DNA from 4 places in the Lysinibacillus sp. 54212 genome. Region 3 is predicted to be linked to each of the others. Evidence: riboswitches for the same ligand, from Rfam matches in the RefSeq annotation. Region 3 holds a riboswitch; each other region holds the start of a gene.
What was found. Region 3 has a riboswitch for thiamine pyrophosphate ahead of thiT (energy-coupled thiamine transporter ThiT). Riboswitches for the same ligand answer to the same signal wherever they lie in the genome.
Positions count from the first base shown of each region.

Region 1 (5,656 bases), on a different contig from region 3:
CAATGGAATGATCTTTCATTAATTCTTCAATATTGAGCCCATGTACATCCTCAACAATGCCTACAATGGAAATTTCACTATTAATTTGCTCCAGTCGTTTTTTAGCAGCGATCGCTTTTGGTACTTTTTGTTGCACATCTTCCTCATCATATAGCTGCTGCCTTTGTAAGTTACTCCATTCCACATAATCTCGGTCGACAATGGTTATCTGCCCAACACCAGCCCTTGCTAGCATTTCAGAGCTAGCTGAACCAAGTGCGCCGGCTCCTATAATTAGAACCTTAGCCTGCTGAATACATTGCTGCACATTGTTCCCTAAAAATAATGCTTGTCGTGCATAGCGGTTGTTCAAGATGTCACCATGCCTGTTAGAGGGCTACTTGCTACAGCATATTCTTTTTCTTCGATTCGTCCTGCTTCAAATCCTAGTCTTCCAGCTTCTACTGCGAGTTTCATCGCCTCTGCCATTTTCACTGGATCTTTTGCCCCTGATACAGCTGTATTAAGTAACACGGCATCTGCTCCTAGCTCCATGGCATAGGCAACATCCTTAGGAGAGCCAATGCCTGCATCTATAATGACTGGAATTTCTGACCCTTCAATAATAAATTTTAAATTTAGCGGGTTAATGATTCCTTTTCCAGATCCAATCGGTGAAGCACCTGGCATAATCGCGTGTACACCAAGGTTTTCAAGGCGTTTCGCTAACACTACGTCATCCGATGTATATGGTAATACAATAAACCCTTCCTGGAGCAGCATTTCTGATGCTTTTAATGTTTCAATCGGGTCTGGTAAAAGCGAACGATCATCCCCAATGACCTCTACTTTAATCATGTCGCATAATCCTGAAGCCTTCGCGAGCTTAGCGATACGCACCGCTTCTTCTGCCGTTTTAGCCCCTGCTGTATTCGGTAGTAACGTGTATTTCGTTAAATCTAGTCTCTCCAGAAAATTCGGCTGCTCCGCTGAAAAAATATTCATTCTTCTCACAGCAAACGTTAAAATTTCTGATTGTGATCTTTCTACTGCTTTTTTCTGTTCTTCAAATGATGGGTATTTTCCCGTACCTAATAATAATCTTGATTGAAACGTACGATCGGCAATTTTTAACATGTTTCATCCTCCTCCAACAAAATGAACAATTTCTACAACATCCCCGTGTGAAAGGCTAGTTGATTCATAGTATTCTTTCGTAATAATTTCCTGATTTATTTCTACGATGACAATGCGATTTTCTAAATTGTAATGAGCCAGCAACCCTCTAACAGTCTGAACTGTTTCTGGCAGGTCAATTCTTTTTCCATTTACAATCATAGTCATGCTTTCATCCCCTCCTAAAAGGTTAATGGCTTTCCTCGGTCAATTCGAAATGCCTCTACCCACTCTTTTTTTACGTCTCTTTTCAAAATGAGGTTGACAATCATCTCACCTGTTGCCGGAGCTAACAGTATGCCATTCCGATAATGCCCTGTTGCAAATAGAATAGATTCATCTTCTGGATGATGACCGATGAATGGTTTTTGATCAAACGTTTGTGGTCGTAATCCTGACCAAACAGAGTCGATTTTCATATGAGCACTAGTAGGCAATAATTCTTTCGCTTTTTGAATTAATGTTTCGATACCGTTTAAACTTACGTGTTCTGTCCAGTCGTTCTCTTTCATCGTTGCGCCAATAACAAGCTGCCCGTCATTTCTTGGGACAATATAGTATTTATCATGAAAAATCGTACTCTTTAAAACAGCCTGTTCATCCGTAACGGATATGCACTCCCCTTTGACTGGGGTCATTCCATGCTGTAAACCTAGCTCCTTAAAGAAGGTAGTGCTCCAAACACCACTGGCAATGACAACGCGCTTCGCTTCCACAAGTCCTCGTGTCGTTTCAATTAGAAAGGTGTCCTGCTGTTTTTTTACTTGTAGCACCTTTGTATAGTCAAAAATCGATGCCCCCAGAACTTTGGCGCTTTTAGCAAAAGCCTGGCATACACCAATTGGTAACACATTGATATCGTCTTGGATAAAGGCTGCACCTACTATATGAGGGGAAACATCCTGTTCTAGTTTTCTTACTTCCTCTGCTTCCAGCCATGTAACAGTAGGCTGTGCTAACATTGCCCCCAATTCTTTTTTGTCCTGATTAGAAAAGGCAAGCTTTAAAATTCCTCCCTTTCTATAGCCTAGGTCAATTCCGCTTAATTCATATAATTCCTCTTTCAACTTCCAATAAAGAGACTGACTATATCTCGCAAAAGGGAAAAAGACATTAACATCCCCTTCACATTCCGAATGAGCACCAAGCATACCTGCCGCTGCACCTGTCGCTTTTGCACCAATCTGATTTTCCTCAAACACCGCTACGTTGATTTGCTCTTTTGATAAATAATAAGCGATGGCACTTCCGATAATTCCACCACCAACGATGGCTACTTCATAGCTTGTTTTCATATTTGACCACCTCATAGAATTGACTTGCTGCAGTGAATGGATTTTCTGCTGAAAAAATACCGGACATTACGGCAATGCCATCCGCCTGTATATGTTGTAGCTCCTGTACCCGGTCTACATTAATGCCTCCAATTGCAAATACAGGAATCGCCAAACTCTTTTTCATCTCAAGGATTGGTGCAAGACCATTAGGAGCCATCCCCTTTTTACTATTCGTTTCAAAGCAATGGCCATATAACACATAGTCAGCCCCTTGTCGTTCCGCCTCCTGTGCTCCTTCATAGTCATGTACAGACTTTCCCACCTTGATATAGGGATATAATTCCTTTACCTTTTGCACCGGTAGCCCCTTTTCTGGCAAATGCACCGCTCCAATGCCACAGCATAATGCAATATCCAATCGATCATTCAGAATAAGTTTCTCTTTATCGATCCCACTCTCATCTAAATGTTGTAGCAGTGCTATTACCTCTTTTACTGTCTTTGTCTTTTCTCGAATTTGAATAAAATCGACGTTATGCTGGATTTGGAGTATTTTCTTTGCCAATTCAACAACTGTATGCGAATCATCCGTTACTGCCATCAGCTTCATGTTAGATATGCACCACCCTTTTAAAGATTTTTTACAAATAAAAAAACCACTCTCCCGATAAGGAAAGTGGTTCTGCTCGAATACAATCATGCACAAAAAAGCGCACAAAAATACAAACATAACTCTACTTCCCTACGCAGATACAAATCTGATCAGGTTGTGAGGGTTTAAAAGTAACTACTCTTTTCTCAGCCCTTATCAAGGGATCCCCTAGTAAAATATATACTAATTTAATTATATTGAATTTATCGAACATTCTATTACATTAATTTTAAAATAGCAAGAGTACTTTAGAAATACCTTTAAAAATCTAGCTTATATTTGAATGGATTGTGTAATTCATAAAAGCATCAGTTTATACGAATGTTTTTTACAATAATCAATAAACATTCGTCAAAGCATAAAAATAGAATGATTTTTCGCATAACAAAGTAAATCATCTGTCTTATTTTGGGGGTGATGAGTTTTTTCGAATGGAGTCCAAGGTTTACTAGCCACATTTTTTGAAATACTAGCCGAAATTTCGAAAATACTAGCCACTTTTTTCAAAATACTAGCCGAAATTTTAAATTTACTAGCCAATGTGAAACGGAGGAAAAATAGTACTAGCCTTTCAAGGTGAATACTAGCCAATTTTCCGATTCTATTAGCCATTCCAGTTCCCGTCACTCCTGCTTATTATGTTTTTCCCCCGTATTCCGTTACGGGCGAATGCAAGGCTTTTCTTCACTTCTTGTATAAAAAAATAGTAGTACAAACTATGGCCGTGGTTTGCACTACGATTGCTAGTATGCTTTCGCTGGCCTGGCTCCGTTTCATTCGAAAATAATGTTCGTCTTTTTAAAAAATAACCATTTATGAAACAGCTTCATTTTGATAAAATTTACGTTAACACTTAAAATAAATATGTTTACATAAAACATTAACGTACGGGGGAAAGCATTATGTATAAATTACGGGGTCATCATCTTTTTTGCTTGTTAGGATATCGAGGAATGGGCTATTCAAAAGAATACGTAGCTAATATGACCAAGATGCATCAAACCCTAAGAGAGAATCCAAAAACACTTGTTAGGCTAGTTAAAGGGCCGGATCATTTGTGTGAGAAGTATCCTAATTCTGGTGAATACCATTGCCAGGATAGTGATATTTACGATCGAGATGCTGTTATTTTAGAAAAGTTAGGTCTTCATATTGGGCAAATACTAAGCTGGGAAGACATCGAATCATCTGTCAAGCAGCATGTCATTCCGAGTGATATTGGCGTCGTTTGTGAAACATGCTCTTGGCGCTCGTATGGGGTTTGTGAGGAAGGCGTTCAACGAATTACAACAGGAGATGGCTTGTGGAAAGTGGAATAGCGCTTAGCAGGTACGATAAGATTTTGGAGAATCCACTCCGTTGGTAATCGATTATCAACAGAGTGGCCTGCCTTTACTTTAATTCATTAAAGAACGCTTAAATGAACATCCTTTAAATCACTAATAAACATATGCCCTGGTGCATGTGTAATCATAATAGAAGGCTTACTTTGCATTGCTACTGCTTGTGGTGTTACGCCACATGCCCAAAATACAGGTACTTCGCCATCTTTAATGGTTACAGCATCACCAAAATCGGGATGATGTACATCCGCAATACCGATTTGTGCTGGATCACCAATATGAACTGGTGCACCGTGAACTCCCGGGAAACGCGATGTGATTTGTACGGCACGAATCGCTTCCGAGTGCATCATAGGGCGCATACTTACAACGAGTGGACCATGGAATTTTCCTGAGGACGTTGTTTCGATTGTCGTTTTAAACATCGGGACATTGCAGCCTTCTTCAATATGACGAACTGGTATACCACTTTCTAAAAGCGGCGTTTCAAAAGTGAAGCTACAGCCGATTAGGAAGCACACAAAATCCTCTTCCCAATAGTCTAAAATGTTTTCAACTTCCTCTACGTATTCACCGTTTTTATAAATACGATATTTCGGAATATCGGTACGAATATCTGAGCCCGGAGCGATTAAGCTCTCGATTTGACCAGGTTCTAACACATCCACAAGTGGACATGATTTCGGATTGCGTTGACAAAACAATAGAAAATCAAAAGCATCCTCTCGACGCAAAATTGCCAGATTCGCTTGTGTAAACCCTTTCGCCATTCCTGCAGTCGGTCCTGTAATTTGCCCATCACGAATCAATTTTCGTATATGCTGCGGTGACATTGTTTCAAATTCCATCATCTGATCAATACTCCTTTAATTAGAAAAACTCATCAGGCTCCAATATAGAGCGTGATGGTTTTTCTTATGAGGATAATTCGTTCACTTATACTTTCATAACTGCTTAAAATAACGAAGAGAAGGAAGTACTTATCGTACGAACACTTAGAATCGCCATAACAACAACTACAACTAAACCTAAAATCGTTAGCACTTTAGGATGCTTGTAAACGTTTCCAACGATGCTTGTTTTATGTGCCGCAATCAGTATAATTCCTAGTGCAAGTGGTAAAATTAATGCATTTAATGCACCTACAACAACTAATACTTGAACTGGCTGACCAACAAGGGCAAAAACAGCCGATGACGTGATAATAAAGCCGATAATAATCCAGTTTT
Region 1 covers NZ_JBAFWZ010000018.1:25,044-30,699, forward strand. Annotated here, with positions in the region: gene V4T18_RS12845 (ThiF family adenylyltransferase) at 1-352, opposite strand, end outside; gene V4T18_RS12850 (thiazole synthase) at 349-1,116, opposite strand; gene thiS (sulfur carrier protein ThiS) at 1,120-1,323, opposite strand; gene thiO (glycine oxidase ThiO) at 1,338-2,450, opposite strand; gene V4T18_RS12865 (thiamine phosphate synthase) at 2,434-3,042, opposite strand; TPP riboswitch at 3,155-3,264, opposite strand; gene V4T18_RS12870 (hypothetical protein) at 3,436-3,624, opposite strand; gene V4T18_RS12875 (DUF1284 domain-containing protein) at 3,987-4,403, shown strand; gene V4T18_RS12880 (putative hydro-lyase) at 4,490-5,278, opposite strand; gene V4T18_RS12885 (NRAMP family divalent metal transporter) at 5,382-5,656, opposite strand, start outside.
Region 1: linked by a shared signal. The riboswitch ahead of V4T18_RS12865 (thiamine phosphate synthase) and the one ahead of thiT (energy-coupled thiamine transporter ThiT) in region 3 are both predicted to bind thiamine pyrophosphate.

Region 2 (5,656 bases), on a different contig from region 3:
CTTGAGTGAAGGACCGTAATTTTTTAGATACTGTTATGGAGTTCGAACAGCAACTCGAATCGATGCAGCAACAGTTTGTCGCTTTAAAAAAGTTTGTTGCGCATATGATGGAGGAACATCAGACACTTCAAACGGAAAACCTTCATCTGAGAACGCGTTTAGAAGCGCTTTTGTCTAATGAAACTGCCACACATTCAGTGGATTTTGAACAAAAGAAGGAAGATACGTTAGATATCGGCGAAGGCTATGATAATCTGGCTCGCCTTTATCATGAAGGGTTCCATGTATGTCATGTTCATTTTGGAAGCTCACGTAAAGGTGAGGATTGCTTGTTCTGTCTATCGTTTTTAAATAAACAAAATGGTTAAGATAAAGGCTGCTTCCGTAGAGGAGGTCAGTCTTTTCTTTACGAAATAAAGAGATAAAATTAGTCTGAGTAGGAAGCCCGAGAAATAGACAGCAAGGGCCAGAAGATAGGGCTAAAATTACACATAATGGAATGCGTGTTTTTGTAGTAGGAGGTATTTATGAGTGAGTGGTTAAAGGACGATGAACGTCTGGATTATTTATTAGCAGAGGATTTGCGTATTATTCAGAGTCCATCAGTCTTTTCTTTTTCGTTAGATGCAGTGCTGCTTTCTCGCTTTGTGAGTGTGCCAAAGCGTGGGAGTGTTGTCGATTTATGTTCGGGGAATGGAGTTATCCCTCTTTTCCTCAGTGCACGCACTAAGGCTAAAATTATCGGTGTCGAAATCCAGCCTCGCCTTTATGATATGGCGTGTCGAAGTGTTGCTTATAATAAACTAACTGAGAGAATCGAAATGAAGCTCGGGGATGTAAAGGCTGCACCGGATACATTAGGTATAGAAAAATATGATGCTGTGACATGCAACCCACCTTATTTTTTAGCACATGAACTAAGTGATAAAAATGTAAGTGAGCACTATGCGATTGCTCGGCACGAAATCCATTTAACACTAGACGAAGCAATTTATTCAACAAGTCGTCTATTAAAGCAAGGTGGAAAGGCTGCATTTGTCCATCGTCCGGAGCGACTACTTGATATCGTAACAGCAATGCGTGCTAATCGTTTAGAGCCAAAGCGTATGAGGCTAATTTATCCGAAGCATGGAAAAGAAGCAAATACCTTACTTATTGAAGGAATTAAGGATGGAAAGCCAGGTTTGAAAATATTGCCGCCTTTATTTGTATACGATGAGCATAATGAATATACGGCAGAAGTGAGCGCTATGCTTTATGGAAAAGAGTAAGCATTATTTTTATGTAGTAGAGTGTCGAGACGACTCGTTTTATGCTGGATATACAAATAATTTGGAAAAACGATTAGCTGCACATAATGCCGGAAAAGGCGCAAAGTATACGCGTGCTCGGCTGCCTGTAACGTGCATCCATTATGAAATATTCGAATCAAAACAAGAAGCGATGCGTATGGAATATGCATTTAAACAATTTACACGTGAAAAAAAAGAGCAGTATATAGGGAGGGCTAGCTGTGAAAGCACAAAAGAGTAGCCAGCATGAAGCGGGGGCGTGTCTGTATTTAGTTGCGACACCGATAGGCAATTTAGAGGATATGACCGTACGAGCATTACGTATATTGAAGGAAGTTGATGTGATTGCTGCAGAGGATACACGTAATACAAAAAAGCTTTGCAATTACTTTGAGATTCAAACACAGCTTGTTAGCTATCATGAGCATAATATTGAAGTTGGTGGGGAAAAGCTACTCGGTTATTTACGAGAAGGGAAATCGGTAGCACTTGTTAGCGATGCAGGGCTACCTTGTATTTCTGATCCGGGAGCGGATATTGTTCAAAAGGCAATTGAAGAGGATTTTGCAGTTGTACCAATTCCAGGTGCTAATGCTGCACTAACTGCATTAATTGCCTCGGGGATCGTTCCCCAGCCATTTTATTTCTTTGGGTTTTTAAACCGTCAAAAAAAGGAACGTCGTGCACAGCTAGAAAAGGTAGCAAAACGAGAGGAGACGCTGTTATTTTATGAGGCGCCTCACCGTTTGAAGGATACACTAAAGGATATCGAATTAGTACTTGGGAATCGACGAATCACCTTAGCGCGGGAATTAACAAAGAAATTTGAAGAGTTTTTACGCGGGACAGTGGAAGAGGCGATAGTTTGGGCATCGGAAAATGAAATTCGTGGCGAATTTTGTATTGTACTGGAAGGCAATCTGTCCGGTGAGGTAGAAGAAGAAGCCCATGATTGGTCTTCGATGACGCTACAGCAGCATGTGGACTATATAATAGAAGAAACGAATGTTAATTCAAAGGATGCGATTAAGGAAGTAGCAAAATTGCGCGGCCTATCAAAACGAGATGTATATAATGACTATCACCGTGAGCAAGAATAGAGACATGGAATAATTGGAGGGGAAAATATCTTTTCCATAAAATCACTTGCACAAATTGTAAGTCATGTTATGATAAAAATAAATACAAATAATAGCACTAGGGGCGCCATTGGCTGAGAAGAACCCTTTGAACCTGATCTAGTTAAGGCTAGCGTAGGGAAGTGAGGTATGTTGATTGTTACGTGTACATTCCCCACTCTCTAAAAAGAGTGGGTTTTTTATTTGTAAGGAACTTGTTAGTAAGGGTTTAATCATGTGACTTCAGTTTCCTTGGCCCAACACGATGTTGGTCACGAAGGCATTATGACTGCCGTTTCGTTTTCGTCTCAGACAATATTTTCCATTCCAACGGGAAGCTATGCTCTGTTGATCACATGATGAATAAAGCGTTTGTTGATTGGAGTGGAGCCAGCGTGACTCCTTGGGGATTAGCTTAGCGTCACAGATGAGACCCTGGAGCGAGCGAAGTGAGTGAAGCGGCTCATCGGACGCCCCCAGGAAAGCACGCTGGCGCAACGGAAATCAATACCAAGTTATAGTGAATGACCATTTATTAGTTAAAAAAACCGAATATTTTGTAGGACTGCTAGGGGCGCCATTGGCTGAGAAGAACCCTTCGAACCTGATCTAGTTAACGCTAGCGTAGGGAAGTAGTTTCGAGCGTATCATTATACGACTATGCCACGAAACCACTTCCGATTATTAGGGAGTGGTTTTTATTTAAGAGTAAGAAAGTATAAAATCTTGGAGATGGAGCAGTGTCTAGCTCCAGCGCTTGTTGTGGCTAAATAGGGCGCTTGAGCTTTTCTGAATCAGGGAAGTGCTTGTTAGTAAAAAGGAGGAAGCAGGGATGAATGTGACAACAGAAAAATTTACAGATCGACTCTTTAGAAATGTGCAGCCTATTTGGGAGGCGAATCATACCCATCCATTTGTGCAGGAACTAGGAAATGGGACACTCGATAAGGATAAATTTATCCAATATATGAAGCAGGATTATGTGTATTTAATTGATTATGCAAAGCTATTTGCGATTGCATCTGTCAAATCTACAGATTTAGACATGATGGGGAAATTTGCAGCTATTTTAAATGACACGCTACATTTTGAAATGGATCTGCATCGTCAATTCGCCGCTGAATTCGGTATTACCTCAGAGGAGCTCGAGGCGACAAAGCCGACGCCTGTGAATTTAGCTTATACGAATTATATGTTAAATGCTGCGCAAAGTGGTAGCTTAGCTGAAGTAGTGGCCTGCTTATTGCCTTGTGCGTGGGATTATTGGGAAATTGGCAAGCTGTTAAGAGCACAATACGGTCATAATCTAGAAAATAATCCGTATGCCAAGTGGATAGAAACATACGATTCAGAGGAGTTTGGCAATGGAGCCAAGTGGCTGATCGATGTAATGAACGAATTAGCAGATGGAAAGCCAGAACGGGAGCTCGCTCAATTAGAAAAGCATTTCCAAATTACTTCAAAGTACGAGTATTTATTCTGGGACATGAACTATCATAAACAGGATTGGCCGATTTAGTTCATTTGAGAAGGTGAGAAAGAAATGGTAGTTAGCCTACAAAATGTGACCTATGCTTTTGAACGTCATGCTTCTCCTGTTATCTCTAATTTAAATATGGAAATTAAGCAGGGGGAATTTGTTTCAATCATCGGTAGAAGCGGTACAGGAAAAAGCACAATTTTTAAACTGATGACGGGTCTTCTGACACCGGATGATGGGCATATAATCATTCACAATCGCCAAGCAGCTCCAGGTGATGTGGGTTTTATGCCACAAAAGGATTTATTGCTACCTTGGCGTACGATCCTACAAAATGTCATGATCGCAGCAGAAATTCAAAAGGATGTAACGTTAACAAAAGAGGAAGCCCTAGCCTGGATCGAACGGGTTGGCTTAAAGGACTATGTACATGCGTATCCAAAGGAATTATCAGGCGGAATGAGACAACGCGCGGCTTTTTTAAGAGCGCTCCTCACTGGTAAAGATGTGCTATTACTCGACGAACCTTTTGGCGCACTAGACGCTTTTACAAAAAAAGAAATGCAAGCCTGGTTATTGTCCATGTGGCAGCAATTAAAGAAAACCGTCCTCTTTATTACCCATGATTTAGAGGAAGCCATTGTATTAAGTGATCGCATATTAATATTGCATCAAAATAACACCGTAGAAGAAGTGATCGTCGATTTGCCACGACCACGTGCCAACGAAATGATCTATTCGGATGAGGTTATAGCTTTAAGAAGAACACTAGAAAGGAAGATTTCTAGTGAAACGTATTAAAAGTTGGTTACAACAATACTATTTATTCCTACTGTTTTTTGCAACAGCACTTGTTGTGCTAGAAGTGCTAGTGAGGCAAGGAATGGTGCCAAGCTTTATTATTCCTGCACCAACAGGGGTGTTGCAAACGATTATCGACAACTGGAGAGTCCTCTTTTTGGAGCATTTAAAGGCAACTGGAATCGAGTTTTTCGTTGGCTTTTCGATAACGGTCATTTTAGGAGTGTCACTCGCTATAGGGATGTTCTGCTTTAAACCTATAGAAAAAGTAATGTACCCAGCTGTCATCATTTCACAAATGATTCCGATCATTGCACTATCGCCCATTTTTGTGCTGTGGTTTGGTTATTCTATTTGGAGTAAGGTGGCGGTGACGGTTCTCATCTCATTTTTCCCTATTGTGGTGAGCACCTATGATGGTTTAAGAGCCTGTGATAAAGATTATATAGAACTATTTCGTTCAATGGGGGCATCCCGCAAGCAAATATTTCTAAAGCTACATATTCCAATGGCACTACCCTCATTTTTCTCAGGCTTTAAAATGGCCATCGTATTTGCATTAGTCGGTGCGACCATTGGGGAATGGTTAGGTGCAAGTGAGGGATTAGGTTATTATAGCCGGAGAATGTCTGGGAATTTGAATGCAGAAGGTGTATTTGCGGCGATTACGATATTAACCCTTGTAGGGATCCTACTGTTTGCGCTCGCCGCATGGATTGAGCGAATCGTTCTTCGAAAATGGAAATATGAAAATTAGAGGTGGAAGATAACATGAAAAATTGGAAAATTACCGTTGTATTCCTGCTACTTGCCGTAATGCTGGTGGGCTGTAGTGATGAAAAAAAGTCATCCGAAAAAGGGGAAGCGGAATTAGAAAAAATCACGATCATGCTTGATTGGTATCCAAACGCAGTACATTCTGCATTATATGTAGCGAAAGAAAAAGGCTATTTTGAGGAGCAAGG
Region 2 covers NZ_JBAFWZ010000024.1:6,581-12,236, forward strand. Annotated here, with positions in the region: gene yabA (DNA replication initiation control protein YabA) at 6-368, shown strand; gene V4T18_RS14555 (tRNA1(Val) (adenine(37)-N6)-methyltransferase) at 528-1,271, shown strand; gene V4T18_RS14560 (GIY-YIG nuclease family protein) at 1,258-1,533, shown strand; gene rsmI (16S rRNA (cytidine(1402)-2'-O)-methyltransferase) at 1,514-2,392, shown strand; TPP riboswitch at 2,482-2,569, shown strand; TPP riboswitch at 2,971-3,058, shown strand; gene tenA (thiaminase II) at 3,243-3,929, shown strand; gene V4T18_RS14575 (ABC transporter ATP-binding protein) at 3,954-4,691, shown strand; gene V4T18_RS14580 (ABC transporter permease) at 4,678-5,448, shown strand; gene V4T18_RS14585 (ABC transporter substrate-binding protein) at 5,463-5,656, shown strand, end outside.
Region 2: linked by a shared signal. The riboswitch ahead of tenA (thiaminase II) and the one ahead of thiT (energy-coupled thiamine transporter ThiT) in region 3 are both predicted to bind thiamine pyrophosphate.

Region 3 (5,656 bases):
GAGCTGTTACGACGTTGCAGGAACATACTGAGGTGTTGCATCGTGCAATCGTAACAAAGTCTGATGAATTGAAGCAAAAAAAGGATCAATTAGGAAAGAGAGCAACCCTTATCGAGGAAATGGAGCATAAAACAGCAAAGCTCCCAGAAGCGATGCAAAAGCAGCAGCGATTAAAAGAAATCATAGCTCTATTTGCCAAGCTTCAAAAAGCGGAAAATTCTGCACAACTTTTACAGAAAGAATATTCGGAGGCAGATTCGAAATACCAAACAATAAGGGTAGCCTACGACGCCGAAGAAAAAGAATGGTTAAATAATCAGGCCTATCATTTAGCCACTACGTTAGTACCGGGAGCTCCCTGTCCAGTTTGTGGTAGCAAGGAGCATGCATCCATCCATCAAGTTGTTCTTCAGGCAGTCGATGAAGTGGCGCTAAAGGGGCTTAAGAATACATTAGAGAAGGCTGAGCAACAAAAATATTCTCTACAAGGAAATGTTTCTGCCGCTTTAAATATAGTGGAAGAACTTCAGTCGGAGTTAGCAGGCTATAATGTACATCCAATCGACCGAGAAGAGCAGGAAGTAAATTATAAAGAAGTAACCCGCTATGTTGAGGAGCTACAAGAAGTAACTCGTAAATTAATAGTAATTAAAAAACAATACAAGGATTTACAGCAGCAGGTGGAGCAGCTTGAGGTAGAAAAGGTAAATGATGAGTCACATTATTATGAGCAACAACAGAGCTTAGTACAGCAGCAGGCGGTACTAGAGCAAAAAAGCAAGGCAATTCCAACTGAGTTGCCAAACTTAAAAACATTAAATGAGGCACTATATGCAGCTCAGCAAAACCTTAGTAAATTACAGCAGGCGCTTCAACAGGCACAGCAACAGTACGATTCAGTACGTATGACGATTACAAAAACAGAGGAAGCGTTAAAGCTAACGGAGGAAGCTAAACAAGGACTTCAAGAAAAGTTATCGAAGGCTAAAGCACAATTTACTACGGAGCTTTCAGCAGCAGGCTTTTCCTCCTTTGAACAGTTTTCTTTAGCGAAGCGCAGTGAGGAACAAATCGCCCTTTTGCAGCAACAATACATCAATTTTACAAATGAGCTTCATGCATTAAAGGAATTTGTTAGAGAAGAGAATGGTTCGCTACAAGGGAAGGAAATAGTCGATTTAACAGCTCTATCTAATGAGCTCCAGGGATTAAAGCTAGCATACGAGCAGGCATATCATGTGCTTAACGTCTCTAAGGATTGTGCCCGCAACTGTGTGGATTATACTGACAAGCTCGAGGAAGTGGCTGAAAAAATTGATACACTCGAAAGGGTTTCTAACGAAATAGTCGATTTATATAACATGCTACGCGGTCAAAATTCAAAAAAGGTTTCTTTTGAGCGATACGTACAGATGGGGTATTTAGAGCAGATTACAGAGGCAGCAAATATTCGTCTACATCATTTATCAAACGGTCAATATCGATTAGTTTGCTCTGATCGTCAAGAATCACATGGTCGTCAAAGTGGTCTAAGTCTGGATGTGTATGATAGCTATACTGGTCAAACACGTGATGTAAAAACGTTATCCGGTGGAGAGAAATTTAACGCGTCTCTTTGTTTGGCGCTTGGAATGGCAGATGTGATTCAAAGCTTCCAGGGGAATGTCCGTATTGATACGATGTTTATTGATGAAGGATTTGGCTCGCTAGATGAAGAGTCATTAATGCGTGCTATTGACACCTTAATCGATCTTCAAAAATCAGGACGTATAATCGGTGTGATATCACACGTTGCTGAGCTAAAGGCAGCCATCCCTGCCATTTTAGAAGTTGAGAAGCTAAAAGAAGGCTATAGTCGAACAAAGATACTATTAAAATAAAGACAAGGGTACATTTCGTCGATATGTTTGACGAAATGTACCCTTAAAAATTATTTTTTTCTAGTTGTTGCTGACTTTATTGGACTTGCCTTTTTACTATCAATTGCTTTTTTTACAACTGGATATACGACAGGTGCCCATCTCATAGCTGTTTTGACGATTTTTCCTAATTTCATTTTCTGCACTCCTTGCCTATACATATTTATTGTAATTTGTGTGATTAATATACCCAATTGCATTTACTTTATAAACGTTAACGAAGTACCTTTACACCTTCAATAACGTTCCAAATAATAACGGCGAAATTAATAAGCATATATACACCGAAGGCTATAATCCAGGAAAAAAATGCTGAATCGCCGAGATTGACCGCCTCATTAGAAAAAATACCTAACGCGAAAATACCGATAAATAAAAATATAGCAAGAATAATTGGGATGATATGTGAAAGTAAAGCGCGAATTGAATGTCGTTTTACTTCAGAATCATGTGAAACAAAATACACAACAATCGGTACAATAAACGGAGCAAAAAAGATACTAAAATAATTCAATGCACTTAAACCTTTTGAATTATTCATAAAAACCCCTCCCAAGTAGTATTATTAACTAGTTTACGGATGAATAGGCATAAAAGTTTCGATTAATTCATACTTGATTATAGTAGAATGTTCACTTAAAATGGAGCTGTTCAACAATTACATGATGTATTACCACAAGGGGGGCCGAGCAAGTCGGCTGAGATTGTGCACAGCTGCACTGACCCTTCGAACCTGTAAGTTAAAGCTTGCGTAGGGATGTGGATAGAAACCGACTTCATAACGATGTTAGGCTCTGTCCTAATGTCGTTTTTTCTATTTCATATCCTCCTTGTGTTCTAGTTCTACATCGGAACAAAAAAAGGAGATTGAAAAATGGACAAAAAACGTTTATTAATGATGGTGGAAATTGCGATTTTTGCAGGGATTGGGCTTATTCTAGATAAGCTAACATTTACAATTTGGGCACAGGGAGGCTCAGTAAGCTTAGTAATGGTTCCGATCGTACTAATGGCCATTCGTTGGGGGCTAGCAGCGGGGCTCACGACGGGGGTATTAATTGGCGTACTACAAATAGCATTTGGAGCACATGTCTATCATTGGGTCCAAGGCTTACTTGATTACGGGATTGCTTTTACTGCAGTTGGCTTAGCTGCTGTTATTCGCAGACCACTACTTCACGCTACTAGTAATGGGCAAATGAGAGAAATGGTCTTTTATATTGTACTAGGAACAGTACTTGGCGGCTCTATTCGCTTTGCCGCCCACCTTATTGCAGGTGTTGTGTTCTTTGCAGAATATGCTGGAGATCAAAATGTGTGGGTTTATTCTATTATTTACAATAGCTCTTATATGATTCCTGCCATTATTTTAACTGCAATTGCAGCTTCCATGTTATTTACGTCCTCACCAAAACTGTTACAAAAAGCATAAGTAGGCTACTCTCTTTTGAATATGATATAGTATTAAGGAAACTTTTCGATAGAGAGGGATATGAGTATGATCGTAAAAACACAAGAAGAAATAGATGCATTTAAAAAAATCGGACGTATAGTAGCTGAAATTCGTGAAGAAATGAAGGCAGCTACAAAACCAGGTGTAACAACAAAGGATCTAGACGAAATTGCTGGTCGTATGTTTGAAGAGGTTGGTGCAATATCTGGTCCAAAAGGTGAATATGACTTCCCCGGCTTTACATGTATTAGTGTAAATCATGAAGTAGCCCACGGAATTCCAGGTGCAAAAGTAATTCAAGAAGGCGACCTAGTAAATATCGATGTATCAGGCTCCTTGAATGGCTATTTTGCGGATACAGGAATTTCTTTCGTTGTTGGGGATGGTTACGAAGATAAGGAAAAGCTTTGTCAGGTTGCAAAATCAGCATTTGATCGTGCGATGCTAAAGGTAAAAGCAGGCTCCAAATTAAACCAAATTGGGAAAGCGGTTGAGCGTGAGGCCCGTGATCATGGTTTAACAGTTATTATGAACTTAACAGGTCATGGATTAGGTAAATCACTTCATGAGGCGCCAGAACATATTTTAAATTACTATGATGCTTGGGATTCTACAATTATGAAAGAGGGAATGGTACTTGCAGTAGAGCCATTCATCTCAGCAAAAGCAGAGCATATTGTAGAAGCAGGCGACGGCTGGACTTTTATCACTCCTGATAAATCGTTAGTAGCACAAATCGAGCATTCCATTATCGTAACGAAAGATAAGCCGATTATTTTAACAACACTAGAAGATTAAAAAAAAGCTGCGGGGATATAACCTGCAGCTTTTCCTATATAAAAAACTGTCTAAAAGAGAAGCTTCTTTTAGACAGTACTTTTCTTCCTTATGAAAATAATTCCCGTAGCGAGCACACCACATAAAAATAAAGCTGCCGTCGTAACGAATAGCTCATCAAAGCCATTTGTAATAGCAATACCAACATAACACCAAATAAATATGCCTGGTGTCACGCGGTCAAAATGATGATAACGCAAATGTAGGGCGATTGCAGTACCAAGCGATAGCATAATGACAGCCCATAAGCCGTTGCTTAAGCCAAAGCCCTTCCATTCGTAGTACATAATCATATAGCTAACAATCACAAGAGTAAAAAATAAACTCCAGCCTAGCCATAGTGATATTGGAATACGGAACTGGATACTTTCCTTGTTAAGTGGGTACGTAATATAAAGTCCGAACAAAGAAATGAGACTAACGACAAATGAAATAGTGGCAATTATTAAGTGTTCATTATGCCATTCATAAAAGAATAAGCTTTGTAAAAAACATGTTCCAATAAATAACGTTGTTTGCTTACTGCTCAATGCAAAAATGGATTGTCTATTTTTATGAGTCTGCCAAATAAAAATAAATAGGCTAGCAAACAAGAAGAATGAAAAACAATATACAAAGCGAGCAGGCGAAAATAATAGCGGTAAGCATTCAATAATGGTGATCGTTGTAGCATTATTTATACCAAGCCAAATAGCTGTTAATGTGTAAGCGGTCATCGTTAATAAAGAAATTAAAAGTAAAATGCGACGCCCCATAAATCGTCTCCTTTCTTTAAAAATATATATTTAATTAGTTCCCAACAATAAATACCATTTAAACCCATGATAGATTAGAATATAAGGTAATAATCAAAAGGAGTGAGAATAATGAAAAAGTTAAAAGATCTAGATTTATCGTCAGAGCTAGATAAAAAAATGTATAAAAAAAAGTTAAAAGTACTCCAATATGAAATGTTAAACGCACAGCAATTTTTATTCAACAAGAAAATCGGATTAATTTTAGTATTTGAAGGAATGGATGCTGCGGGTAAGGGGGGCGCTATTAAACGCCTAACAGAAAGAATCGACCCGCGAGGTTATGTAGTACACCCTATATCGGCGCCTCAGCCTCATGAACTACGTTATAATTACATGCATCGCTTTTGGCGCAAGTTACCGCAGCATGGACAAATCGCAATTTTTGATCGTTCTTGGTATGGGCGTGTTCTAGTAGAACGTTTAGAAGGCTTCGCAAAAGAAGAGGAATGGAAGCGTGCATACGAAGAAATAAATGATTTTGAACGCTTATTAACAGATGGCGATTATATCATCTTAAAATTCTGGATTCACATTGATAAGGAAGAGCAATTGAAACGTTTTAATGATCGAGCTACGAACCCATATAAAGCGTGGAAGCTAACAGATGAGGATTGGCGTAATCGTGATAAATTTGATGATTATGTATTGGC
Region 3 covers NZ_JBAFWZ010000002.1:135,777-141,432, forward strand. Annotated here, with positions in the region: gene V4T18_RS02445 (SMC family ATPase) at 1-1,880, shown strand, start outside; gene V4T18_RS02450 (hypothetical protein) at 1,931-2,056, opposite strand; gene V4T18_RS02455 (DUF4870 domain-containing protein) at 2,134-2,460, opposite strand; TPP riboswitch at 2,588-2,694, shown strand; gene thiT (energy-coupled thiamine transporter ThiT) at 2,794-3,351, shown strand; gene map (type I methionyl aminopeptidase) at 3,418-4,170, shown strand; gene V4T18_RS02470 (tryptophan-rich sensory protein) at 4,239-4,964, opposite strand; gene V4T18_RS02475 (polyphosphate kinase 2 family protein) at 5,076-5,656, shown strand, end outside.

Region 4 (5,656 bases), on a different contig from region 3:
GTGGAACATCTATGTAAGTTTGAATGATTTCTGCTGTTTTTTTAGCCCTTTGTAGTGGACTAGTAATGATTAGATTCCATGTCGTAGCTGCTAAAAACCTTCCACAATCCTTTGCTTGTTCTACGCCATTACTATTTAACTCTACATCTGTTCTTCCTTGAAGTTTACCCAAAACGTTCCAATCCGTTTCACCGTGTCGTACTAAGCAAATTCTCGTCATAAAATCCACACATCCTCAAATTAATATTAAATTACATTTTGGGATAACGAAGAAACAATCCTATTTTGCATAGTTCTCCTTCACAACTAGAGCGTCTCTTCCAATTTCTGAATCTTTGAGTGGGACATTACATATACATTGCCGAAAATGTCGATTTTGCTTCCCTTTACCCGTACAGCGCAATCCTTATTCGACGCATAAATATCCATTTCTTCCGATAAAGAGGACAATTCGCTTTGAACAAGAGCAATGTTATTTTCAAGATCATAATGAGACAGGACGGAAAAATTGTCTAGACCTACTCCGTCATAAAGAGCGTTTATTTCAACTTTATATCCAAGTTTTTTCGAACATAGCCATTTAGCGGACATATTGATGGCACCCGCGCTTGCTCCCATCACAACGGCTCCGCTTTTTTTTATCACATACGACAATTCATAATCATTCAAAAAATTATTTTGATTAACCGTATTTCCACCTAACAAGAAAATGACTGACGCATTTTGAATTAACTTATGGGCATCTTCCTTATGTACGCTATAATTGATCAAATAATATTCATCAAACGTAATGCCAGCCTGGTCTAGCCACGACCGTTCAGTAGCACCATCCTCTTCTAACAAATAAGGATTCGAGCTAATCATTACAATCGATTTTCTATCAGTTATATCCTCGTGTAACACTCTGACCAGATTCTCTGGAAAAAAAGAGTTAAACCACCCTAAATAATAGTGAGTTTTCATAAGTACCCCCGTTGCAAAGATAAGATTAAATAACATTAATTTATTGCGTTACCAATTCGGTTTTCTTGTTAACAATACGATACACGCCTCATGCTAAGTGACAGAATAATCATTCATAGTTTCAGTGTAACAGTTTAAATTCTCTTATTCTATAAGCGGTTCTGTTTGTTGAACTACTTTTCCTAAGTCATCACAAACAAACCCCACGAAAGCTGCTTGTTAGCCTTTCCGTGGGGGTAAGATTACGATTTTATAAGGTTAATTCGTTAAATCTTTAAACACCGCGACTGTTTCGTTGATATTTTCACTTTCACAAATCGCTGAGATAACCGCTACGCCGTCTGCTCCGGCTTGGATTGGCTCGGTCCCATTTTGCTTTGTGATGCCACCTATTGCTACAATCGGCAGCTCAGGGTATTGGTGAGAGACTTGCTGTAAGAAGCTTGTACCAGCAGGTGTTTTTGCATCCGCCTTCGATTTTGTTGCAAAAATCGGGCCAATCCCAACATAGTCGGCTTTGTGTGTAAGTGCAACCTGCAATTCCTCCATGTTATGGACCGAAATCCCGAGTATTCGATCGCCGATTTTTTCTCGAACCTCACCAACGGACATATCCTCCTGGCCAATATGAACACCGTCTGCTCCAAGCTTTATGGCGAGTTCAATATCATCATTTACAATAAAGGGCACGTCGTACTTCTGGCAAAGCTTCTGACATTCAATGGCAAACCCCTCGTACGCCGCACCGTGTAACGCACCGTCGCCTTTTTCTCTCAATTGAAAAATGGTCACGCCTGCCTGTAATGCCTCCTCAAGAACCTTTAGTGGCTCGCGATTCGTTATATTTTGTGTCCCCATAATAAAATAAACTTGTAAATTCTCACGCTTCATGGACTGTCACCTCACACTGCCCCTCATGTTCTTTGTAGGCAAAATGATTTGTCGGACCGTGCCCATTCCCGATATTTAACGGGTTTGAAATCGCTAGCTGAACAAATTTCTTCGCTTCTATTATTGCTTCACGTACACTTAATCCTCTTCCTAGAAAAGCGGTACATGCAGCAGAAAATGTGCAGCCTGTGCCATGTGTTTGTCTTGTTTGGATTCGCTCGCTTGTCATTGTAAAGCTCGTGCCATCATTGAAAAACACTGTATCAATTGCATCCTTACCTGATAAGTGTCCACCCTTCATGACGACACACGAAACACCAAGCTGTAGTATCGCTTGTGCAGCTTTTTTAATATCCTCCTCTGTCTCAATACGAAGTCCTGTAATTTCTTCGGCTTCTGGAATATTCGGTGTTAGGACAGTAGCAATCGGCAGCAGCTTCGTTTTAAGGGCATCCATTGCCTGTTGTTGAAGTAGGCTCGCCCCTCCCTTTGCTATCATCACTGGATCAATCACGAGTTGGACCGACTGATCCGCCAAAAAATCCGCGACTTTCTCAATAATTTCAGCAGAAAATAACATTCCTGTTTTCACAGCTCTAACGGGCATATCCTCAAAAACAGTCCTCATTTGGTCCTGGACAAATTGGGGTGTAGTTGGAAAAATCCCGTTAACACCTAGTGTATTTTGAGCGGTTAAGGCTGTAATGGCTGTTGTACCAAATACACCTAACTCCTGAAATGTTTTAAGATCCGCTTGAATTCCTGCTCCTCCACCGCTATCTGAACCAGCTACAGTCATAACAATATTCATCCTATTTCACCTCTTGAAATTAATTGTAGTGCATTTAAAACGCCCACTCCAAACGAGCCGATGCCACGCTCATGAGAAGCCATTATTGCTACACCCTTATAGTCTTGTAGGACATTTTGTAGCGTAGAGAGCGCGTTATCTGTTGAAGCTAGCGCCGCTGTACAGATAGCACTTAGTAAACAGCCTGTTCCGGTTACTTCCGTCATGCGCTCGTCACCACCCTCTGCACGAAGGACATCCCTACCATCTGTAACGATATCGGTGCTCCCTGTCACAACAACAAGGCAGCTATATTTCTTCGCTACTGCGATTGCTACACTTTCTACATCCATTTCTCCTGTGCCGCTGTCGACACCTTTTCCGTCCCACCTAACTCCAGCAATCGCTGCAAGCTCCCCTGTATTACAGCGAATGCAGTCGAATTTCACTGTGCCCAATAGCTCCTGCACAACATTCATGCGAAACTTCGAAGCACCTACGCCAACAGGATCTAATACAACTGGAATGCCGCGCTCATTGGCACATTGTCCCGCCAGCTTCATCGCCTTACTTTTTACTTCATTGACTGTTCCGATGTTAATTAACAAAGCATCGACAATTGAAGCCATATCCCTCATTTCTTGTACTTCATCAGCCATAATCGGTGAAGCACCAATAGCTAGTAGACCGTTTGCCGTAAAATTTGCGACAACATAATTTGTAATACAGTGTACAAGCGGTTTTTTTGCTCGAATTTCTTTTAAGCTCACGTTTGATTTCCTCACTTTTTCATAGTTTATTGATTCAGGCTTGCCAATTCATCCTTGACGAGTGAAAGAAAAAAAACGATATTAGGACAGAGCCTAACATCGTTTTTGAGTTGGTTTCTATCCACATCCCTACGCAAGTATTAACTTACAGGTTCTAAGAGTCAGTGCAGTCTTGTGCACAATCTCAGCCGACTAACCCGGCCCCTCCTGTGGTTGTTATTTAATTGGAATGCCCCTATCATAACGAAGTCCTATCGAAATTTCAATAAGGTTGAAATCATTTTTTATAGTAGGGGGCAATTTATATGAAGGCTGACTCTTGATTGTTATAGAAGCTTATTAGATTGCGACCGGTGTTTTTGGATTGATATAGAGCCTGATCAGCTAAATCTAATAATACTTTCAATTCCTTGTCTCGGCAATCATATAGGGAGGCTACGCCCATACTAAGTGTTAAATTCACTTCAAGCTCCTCCGTTCGGAATTCAAAGTTAGTCATTTGGTTGAATAGCCCTTGGAAAAATGCTTCAGCTTCTTCAACCTGCTCAATTAAAAATACAAATTCATCTCCAGCATAGCGTGCAAAAACTACCTTTTCCGGCAATGCCTTTTTCACTACATGCGCTAATTGCTGTATCGCTAAATCTCCTATAATATGACCAAAACGATCATTAATATTTTTAAAATGATCGATATCTATAATTCCACAGTATACATTAGACCCTTTACGATTCGCATCATCAACTAGCTTGGAACCGTGTTTTTCTAAATATCTACGGTTAGGGATGGACGTTAAACCATCCACATAAACAAGCTGTTTCATACTATCTAAATCGATTTCTTTTATCACCTTAATAGTTTCGGAGCGTAATTGCTTCTTTTGTTGATTACTTAGTTTTTCATTTAGCAAATTGGCATACTGTAAGGCGTATTTATAGTCTCCCACATTTTCATTTGACTTTATTAAATTCTCTAAAATAATTGTTAAAAATGGCTCTTCCTCTGTTTTTTTTACATAGTCGTATGCTTTTTCTAATTCCTCGATTGCCTTCTCATAATGCCCTAAGCTATTAAAATAACGACCTTTTACACAGCGATAGTACATGACCTCTCGACTATGCTTTTCGATTTCATTAATTTTTTCAAAGGAATGTAGGAGTTCCTCTATTTCATCTAATTTATTCCACTCTAATTTAATGGTAATCAGATTCAAATAATAGGCAGCCTCGGACATCGTTGTTTTTACCCTTGGATCCCTGTCGAAAATTCTTTTTACCTCATAGGCAATTTCATTTGCATGATCAAAATTCTTCATTATTAAATAGACCGCTTGTAAATTAATCAAACTAAGTAAATAACGCTTTGTATCATTGAGCTTTTTCGCTAAAAAAATTGCTTCGTTATAATACTCGATTGCTGATTCCTCTGCACCAATTGATGCACTAATAAACGCTAAATATGTATTGAGCTTTAATCTATTGACCTCTGTACCATATTCATTACAATACGCTTTATACTCAGGCAAATATTTATATAACTCTTCGACACGCCCCATGTTCGCAAGATTCTGACATATCCACCCGAGGCAATCGATTACTTTATCATATTGCTTAACCTGTTCGTATTCCGTTTTTAGTATCCGAAAGTAACTTAAACCTTCTTCAAAATTTGCAATCAAATGCATGCTTTTTGCATATTCAAACTTTTCATCTAATGTTTGTAAACTATCAAATTCAATTGTTTCTGTTTGTTGCATAAGCATGTCTGGCTCCCTTATTACAGATTTCTTATTTTAATTAACATAGCATTAGGAGTTATTTTGCAATAATAATCACTAGTTAGATTATACCACATTATTGTAATAATTTATATAAATATAACAATACAAGAAATATTTTTTTGATAGTTACAGCATCATTTGTAGATAGGTGTTAAGTCGCAACTCCAAAATTATTTAAGCAAAATATTAACAATATCCACTAGTATGTAGCTTTCTTCCAATAAAAAAAGAATTCGCCCATTTCTACTTAGAAAAAGGCTTTTGATAGCTTTCCCCCGTAGAAATAAGGCAAATTCTTTATATTTATATCAAATTTTCATCTAATATTTTTATCGTACTTCCGCACCAGCCTGTGCTAATGCTTTTAAGACTTTATTATGTGCAGCTACTACCTCTTCATCAGTTAGCGTGTGCTCTGGGTCGAAGTAAGTTAATGAGAAGGCAACAGATTTTTTACCTGGA
Region 4 covers NZ_JBAFWZ010000018.1:398-6,053, forward strand. Annotated here, with positions in the region: gene V4T18_RS12735 (histidine phosphatase family protein) at 1-220, opposite strand, end outside; gene V4T18_RS12740 (Type 1 glutamine amidotransferase-like domain-containing protein) at 307-963, opposite strand; gene thiE (thiamine phosphate synthase) at 1,222-1,854, opposite strand; gene thiD (bifunctional hydroxymethylpyrimidine kinase/phosphomethylpyrimidine kinase) at 1,844-2,665, opposite strand; gene thiM (hydroxyethylthiazole kinase) at 2,662-3,414, opposite strand; TPP riboswitch at 3,524-3,632, opposite strand; gene V4T18_RS12760 (tetratricopeptide repeat-containing diguanylate cyclase) at 3,716-5,170, opposite strand; gene pheT (phenylalanine--tRNA ligase subunit beta) at 5,524-5,656, opposite strand, start outside.
Region 4: linked by a shared signal. The riboswitch ahead of thiM (hydroxyethylthiazole kinase) and the one ahead of thiT (energy-coupled thiamine transporter ThiT) in region 3 are both predicted to bind thiamine pyrophosphate.